DNA from 3 places in the Pseudomonas sp. TCU-HL1 genome. Region 2 is predicted to be linked to each of the others. Evidence: predicted binding sites of a transcription regulator. Region 2 holds the regulator's gene; each other region holds the start of a gene.

Region 1 (2,269 bases), 1.6 Mb from region 2:
TGCCGCCGATGAAGTACAGGGCGGTATCGGACAGACCGGCATAGCCTTCGCCAGCGAAGGTGTTCTTGCCATCTTTGGAGATGGACATGTGAACGTGCATGCCCGAGCCGTTGTCGCCGTACAGGGGCTTCGGCATGAAGGTCACGGTCTTGCCGTAAGCGTCGGCAACGTTGTGCACGCAGTACTTCAGGGTCTGAACTTCGTCAGCCTTGGCAACCAGGGTGTTGAACTTCACGCCGATTTCGTTCTGGCCGGCAGTCGCCACTTCGTGGTGGTGAACTTCCACGACCAGGCCCATTTCTTCCAGGGCGTTGCACATGGCGGTACGGATTTCGTGGTCGTGATCGACCGGCGGTACCGGGAAGTAGCCGCCCTTCACGCCCGGACGGTGGCCCTTGTTGCCGCCTTCGATGTCGGCGTCGGTGTTCCAGGAAGCCTGCTCGGAGAAGATCTTGAACATGGAGCCGGAGATGTCGGACTTGAACTTCACTTCGTCGAAGATGAAGAACTCCGGCTCCGGGCCGACGAATACGGTGTCACCGATACCGGTGGTCTTCAGGTATTCCTCGGCGCGACGGGCGATGGCGCGCGGGTCGCGGTCGTAGCCTTGCATGGTGCTCGGCTCAATGATGTCGCAGACCAGGATGATGGTCGGCTCTTCGGTGAACGGGTCCAGAACGGCAGTGCTGTCGTCCGGCAGCAGGATCATGTCGGAGGCTTCGATGCCTTTCCAACCTTCGATGGAGGAGCCGTCGAACATCTTGCCGTGCTCGAAGAAATCGTCATCGGCATCACGGGCCGGCATGGTCACGTGCTGCTGCTTGCCTTTGGTATCGGTGAAGCGCAGATCAATCCACTTCACGTCGTGTTCTTTAATCAGTTGAAGCGACTTCGACATGTTGTCCTCCAGGTGGATGGGGGCAGGAAACCTTGCCTCCCAAAAAAATTCGGGGTGAAGCCGGAGCGGGATAGTCCGCCAGGGCGACCTGCCTCACAAGGGAGCAAATTGCGTGCCAGTGCCCCGGAATGGGCTGGAGCCCCAAAACTCGCGCCTGGCGGGGGCTTCGCCCTGATTGTGCACAGTTTTGCGCACCGTTTTCGTGCTTGTCATGGTGTGCGTGATCCGTTTTGGTGCGCTGAAAGCTTTGCTGAATGATTTTGGTCAAAGCTTGAACAATTTCCGCTATAATCCGCGCCCCTCTTTTTCGGCCGCCGTCGCAAGCGACGTTTTCATGAAACTCATCGTCAAAGTCTTCCCGGAAATCACCATCAAGAGCCGGCCGGTGCGCAAGCATTTCATCCGCCAGCTCTCGAAGAACATCCGCGCCGTCCTGAAAGACCTGGACCCGGAGCTCGAGGTGACCGGCGTCTGGGACAACCTTGAAGTCCAGACGCGCCAGACCGAGCCGAAGCTCCTGCGCGAAATGATCGAGCGGCTGACCTGCACCCCGGGCATCACCCACTTCCTTGAAGTGCATGAGTACCCGCTGGGCGACTTCGACGATGTGCTGGAAAAGTGCAAGCTGCACTACGCCGACCAGATCCCCGGCAAGATCTTCGCCGTGCGCTGCAAGCGTGCGGGCAAGCATGAATTCACCTCCATGGAGCTGGAGCGCCATGTCGGCAGCCGCCTGCGCCAGGAGTGCAACGCGGCCGGCATCTCCCTGAAGAACCCGGAAGTGGAAGTGCGGATGGAAGTACGCGACCAGCGCCTGTTCGTCATCCACCACCAGCACGACGGCATCGGCGGCTACCCGCTGGGCTCCCTGGAGCAGACCCTGGTACTGATGTCCGGTGGCTTCGACTCCACCGTGGCCGCCTACCAGATGATGCGTCGCGGCCTGATGACCCACTTCTGCTTCTTCAACCTCGGTGGCCGTGCCCACGAACTGGGCGTGATGGAAGTGGCGCACTACCTCTGGGAAAAGTTCGGCCGCTCCCAGCGCGTGCTGTTCATCAGCGTGCCCTTCGAGGAAGTGGTCGGCGAAATCCTCAGCAAGGTCGACAACAGCCAGATGGGTGTGGTGCTCAAGCGCATGATGCTGCGCGCCTCCACCCACATGGCGCGCAAGCTGACCCTGGATGCGCTGGTGACTGGCGAAGCCATCTCCCAGGTGTCCAGCCAGACCCTGCCCAACCTCTCGGTGATCGACTCGGCCACCGACATGCTAGTGCTGCGCCCGCTGATCGCCAGTCACAAGCAGGACATCATCGACACCGCCACCCGCATCGGCACTGCCGAGTTCGCCAAGCACATGCCCGAGTACTG
Region 2 (2,269 bases):
TCACCGACCACAACGTCCGCGAGACCCTCGACATCTGCGAAACCGCCTACATTGTCAGTGACGGACAACTGATCGCCGAAGGCGATGCCGAAGCCATCCTGGCCAACCAATTGGTGAAGGAAGTCTACCTGGGCCACGAGTTCCGCCTGTAGTCACCCGCGCTTTCGCCTACGAGACGGGTTGCGGGACCTAGGAAAATCCTTCAAGGTCAGGCATATAATTTGCTTCCTGGTGGCGCTTCCGGCGCCCTGTAGTGGATGGCGCGTGAGCGCCGGCGAATAAGGTGCTAAGCCCTCTGCCATGAAACCATCGCTAGTCCTCAAGATGGGCCAGCAGCTGACGATGACCCCGCAGCTGCAACAGGCCATCCGCCTACTCCAACTCTCCACCCTGGACCTCCAGCAGGAAATCCAGGAAGCGCTGGAGTCGAACCCTATGCTGGAGCGGCAGGAGGATGGCGACGACTTCGACACCTCCGACCCGATGGCCGAAGGCGACCAACTGCCCAACCCCGGCAGCCAGGAAGTGAGCTTCCAGGAGTCCAGCGTCGAGTCCAATGCCGAGGCCATGGAAGATGGCGAATGGCACGAACGCATCCCCAGCGAGCTCCCTGTCGATACCGCCTGGGAAGACGTCTACCAGACCAGCGCCAGCAGTCTGCCGAGCAACGACGATGACGAGTGGGACTTCACCTCGCGCACTTCGGTCGGCGAGAGCCTGCAGAGCCACCTGCTCTGGCAGCTCAACCTGGCACCCATGTCCGATACCGACCGCCTGATCGCGGTCACCCTCATCGACTGCATCAACAACGACGGCTACCTCGAAGAGTCCCTGACCGAAGTCGCCGACGCCTTCGATCCGGAACTTGGCATCGAGCTGGATGAAATCGAAGTCGTGCTGCACCGCATCCAGCAGTTCGAGCCCGCCGGCATCGGAGCCCGCGACCTGCGCGAATGCCTAATCCTGCAGCTGCGCCAATTGCCCCCGAGTACGCCCTGGTTGAGCGAAGCCCTGCGCCTGGCCGGCGACTACCTGGACCTGCTCGGCAGCCGCGATTACAGCCAACTGATGCGGCGCATGAAGGTCAAGGAAGACGAACTGCGTCAGATCATCGAACTGATCCAGGCCCTCAACCCGCGCCCCGGATCGCAGATCGAAGCCAGTGAGCCCGAGTACGTGGTTCCGGACGTCATCGTCCGCAAGCACAACGAACGCTGGCTCGTCGAACTGAACCAGGAAGCGGTGCCGCGCCTGCGGGTCAACCCGCACTATGCCGGCTTCGTCCGTCGCGCAGACTCCAGCGCCGACAACACCTTCATGCGCAATCAGTTGCAGGAAGCGCGCTGGTTCATCAAGAGCCTGCAAAGCCGCAACGAAACGCTGATGAAAGTCGCCACCCAGATCGTCGAGCACCAGCGCGGCTTCCTGGAATACGGCGAAGAGGCGATGAAGCCCCTGGTGTTGCACGACATCGCCGAAGCCGTTGGCATGCACGAGTCCACCATCTCGCGCGTGACCACGCAGAAATACATGCACACGCCCCGTGGAATCTACGAGCTGAAGTACTTCTTCTCCAGCCACGTCAGTACCTCGGAAGGCGGCGAATGCTCGTCTACCGCGATCCGCGCCATCCTCAAGAAACTGGTCGCAGCGGAAAATCCGAAAAAGCCGTTGAGCGACAGCAAGATCGCTGGTTTACTGGAAGCACAGGGCATTCAAGTGGCCCGTCGTACAGTAGCCAAGTATCGCGAGTCCCTGGGGATAGCCCCTTCCAGCGAACGAAAGCGACTGATGTGACGCGGAAATTGACCCACGCCAAAGTGTTCCGGTGGCAGGCCCGTTAGCCTGTCTCTATATACACGGGCAATAAGGAGAAAGCGGTATGCAAGTCAACATCAGTGGACATCAACTGGATGTGACCGACGCCCTGCGCGATTATGTCGGCGAGAAACTTGGCCGACTGGAGCGCCACTTCGACAAGATCACCAATGTGCAAGTCATCATGGAGGTCGAGAAGCTGAAGCAGAAAATCGAAGCCACCTTGCACATCGCCGGCGGGGAGGTCGTGGCCAATGCGGAACATGAAGACATGTACGCCGCCATCGACCTGCTCACTGACAAACTCGACCGCCAACTGATCAAACACAAGGAAAAGCAGTTGAATCGCCAGCAGGGCGCCACGGCCCGCTGACACTCTTCCCCTCCCTATGATTCGACTCGAGCAAATCCTGACCCCCGGCCGTTCCCTGGTGAACGTGCCGGGAGGCAG
Region 3 (2,269 bases), 1.3 Mb from region 2:
CGCTTTGCTGTCGCTTTTCCTGTGGGGGCGAATTCATTCGCCAAGGGTCGCGCAGCGGCCCCTGAAGGTTCCGTTGGCAGCCCTCCGGCCTGCTTGGCGAATGAATTCGCCCCTACAAGATTTCGCGAAGGCCAAACCACTCAGTAATGCAGCGTCGCTTCCCCCTTGTGCCAGTTGCAGGGGCACAGCTCTTCGGTCAGCAAGGCGTCGAGCAGGCGCAGGGTTTCCTGGGGATTGCGGCCTACCAGCAGATCGTTGACCGAGACATGGCGGATGACGTTGTCCGAGTCGATGATGAAGGTCGCGCGCAGGGCCACGCCTTCGCGGCGATCCATGATACCCAGGGCGTTGGCCAGTTCGTGCCTGGCGTCGGCCAGCCAGGGGAAACTGAGGCCTTTCAGGTCCTTGTGGTCGCGGCGCCAGGCGAGGTGGACGAATTCGCTGTCGGTGGAGGCGCCGATCAACTGCGTGTCGCGGTCGTTGAACTGCTCCAGCAGGTCTCCGAAGGCCCTGATCTCGGTCGGGCAGACGAAGGTGAAGTCCTTGGGCCAGAAGAACAGAACCTTCCACTGGCCAAGGTAGCTGTCCTGGTTGACTCGCTTGAAGGCGCTTTCCGGGCTGGGCGCGTGTTCCGAGTCGTGGTCCACCGCGAGCAGGTCGAACGCCGGCAATTTGTCTCCGATGGTGAGCATGGCAGGTTTGCTCCAAGGCAGGATGGAGGCACTGGGATGAGGCAAGTATGGAAGGCTCCCGGGAGCTTGGAAAATAGGGTCGGGCCATGTCGTCCATAGAGGGCGCGTCATGACCATAGGTCGGCGGGTTATAGGGCAAATTCCAAATCGCAACATATGCATAGAACAATCGGACCCTAGGGGTCACACAAGGCCAGACTAGACTGTCCGTTCCAGGGATGGCGGTTCCTCCGCAGACAAGCAGGAGGAACACCTCGCCGTCGCAATCCGTCCAACCCTGTACCGCCGCCAAATAGGGCGGCGTGCGCAGTTCCGCTCTGCGGGCTGCACCAGTCTGGGGCGTGACGACTGTGCGTGTGCTGCAAGTTGTTGAAAAGCAAGCGGTTGTTGCGATGGCACGGGGCTTGCGATTGCGTAACTGCCCGTGGCGACAAGGAGTTAGGCATGTCCCGCACTTTTTATGACGAGATGTACGACGCGAGTGGCGAATGCCGTCCGCATTACCGGGAGTTCGCACGTTGGCTGGCGGACGCGCCTCAGGAGTTGCTGGCCCAGCGGCGACGAGAGGCCGACCTGCTGTTCCATCGCGCCGGCATCACCTTCACCCTTTATGGCGACGAGCAGGGCACCGAGCGCCTGATTCCCTTCGATACCATTCCCCGTGCCATCCCCATGAGCGAATGGCGGGTGGTGGAGCGGGGCTGTATCCAGCGGGTCAAGGCGTTGAACATGTTCCTCGCCGACCTCTACCACAATCAGCGGATCATCAAGGCCGGGATCATTCCCGCCGAACAAGTGCTGGCCAACGAGGGCTACCAGATCGCCATGCAGGGCCTGGACCTGCACCGCGACATCTACGCCCATATCGCCGGGGTGGACCTGGTGCGCGACGGCGACGGCACCTACTACGTGCTGGAAGACAACCTGCGGACCCCCAGCGGTGTCAGCTACATGCTGGAAGACCGCAAGATGATGATGCGGCTGTTCCCCGAACTCTTTGCCGCCCAGCGCGTTGCGCCCATCGACCATTACCCGAACCTGCTGCTGGATACCCTGAAAAGCTCCAGCCCGCTGGACAACCCCAGCGTGGTGGTCCTGACGCCGGGCCGCTTCAACAGCGCCTACTTTGAGCACGCGTTCCTCGCCCGCGAGATGGGCGTGGAGCTGGTGGAAGGCGCCGACCTCTTCGTTCGTGACGACCGCGTGTTCATGCGCACCACCGCAGGTCCCCAGCCGGTGGATGTGATCTACCGCCGGCTGGACGATGCCTTTCTCGACCCTTTGGCCTTCAACCCCGAATCCATGCTCGGCGTGCCCGGCCTGCTGGCCGCCTACCGCTCCGGTAACGTGGTGCTGGCCAACGCCATCGGTACCGGGGTGGCAGACGACAAGTCCATCTACCCCTATGTCTGCGACATGATCCGCTTCTACCTGGACGAGGAGCCCATCCTGAAGAACGTGCCCACCTGGCAGTGCCGCAAGCCCGAGGACCTGTCCCATGTGCTGGCCCATTTGCCCGAACTGGTGGTCAAGGAAACCCAGGGTTCCGGCGGCTACGGCATGCTGGTGGGGCCGGC

The links. Region 2 encodes sigma-54, which starts transcription at its own class of promoters, with help from an activator protein. Its sites were predicted from a motif close to ANTGGCATNNANNTTGCTNT; they were not measured.
Region 1: a site for sigma-54 is predicted at 999-1,018, ahead of glnA (glutamate--ammonia ligase). Genes of this name have one in related genera too.
Region 3: a site for sigma-54 is predicted at 1,084-1,103, ahead of THL1_RS11320 (circularly permuted type 2 ATP-grasp protein). Genes of this name have one in related genera too.

What each region holds. Positions count from the first base shown of each region.
Region 1 covers NZ_CP015992.1:5,830,728-5,832,996, reverse strand. Annotated here, with positions in the region: gene glnA (glutamate--ammonia ligase) at 1-898, opposite strand, end outside; gene thiI (tRNA uracil 4-sulfurtransferase ThiI) at 1,233-2,269, shown strand, end outside.
Region 2 covers NZ_CP015992.1:1,162,805-1,165,073, reverse strand. Annotated here, with positions in the region: gene lptB (LPS export ABC transporter ATP-binding protein) at 1-152, shown strand, start outside; gene THL1_RS05365 (RNA polymerase factor sigma-54) at 301-1,797, shown strand; gene hpf (ribosome hibernation-promoting factor, HPF/YfiA family) at 1,883-2,191, shown strand; gene ptsN (PTS IIA-like nitrogen regulatory protein PtsN) at 2,208-2,269, shown strand, end outside.
Region 3 covers NZ_CP015992.1:2,455,613-2,457,881, forward strand. Annotated here, with positions in the region: gene THL1_RS11315 (peroxiredoxin) at 141-692, opposite strand; gene THL1_RS11320 (circularly permuted type 2 ATP-grasp protein) at 1,137-2,269, shown strand, end outside.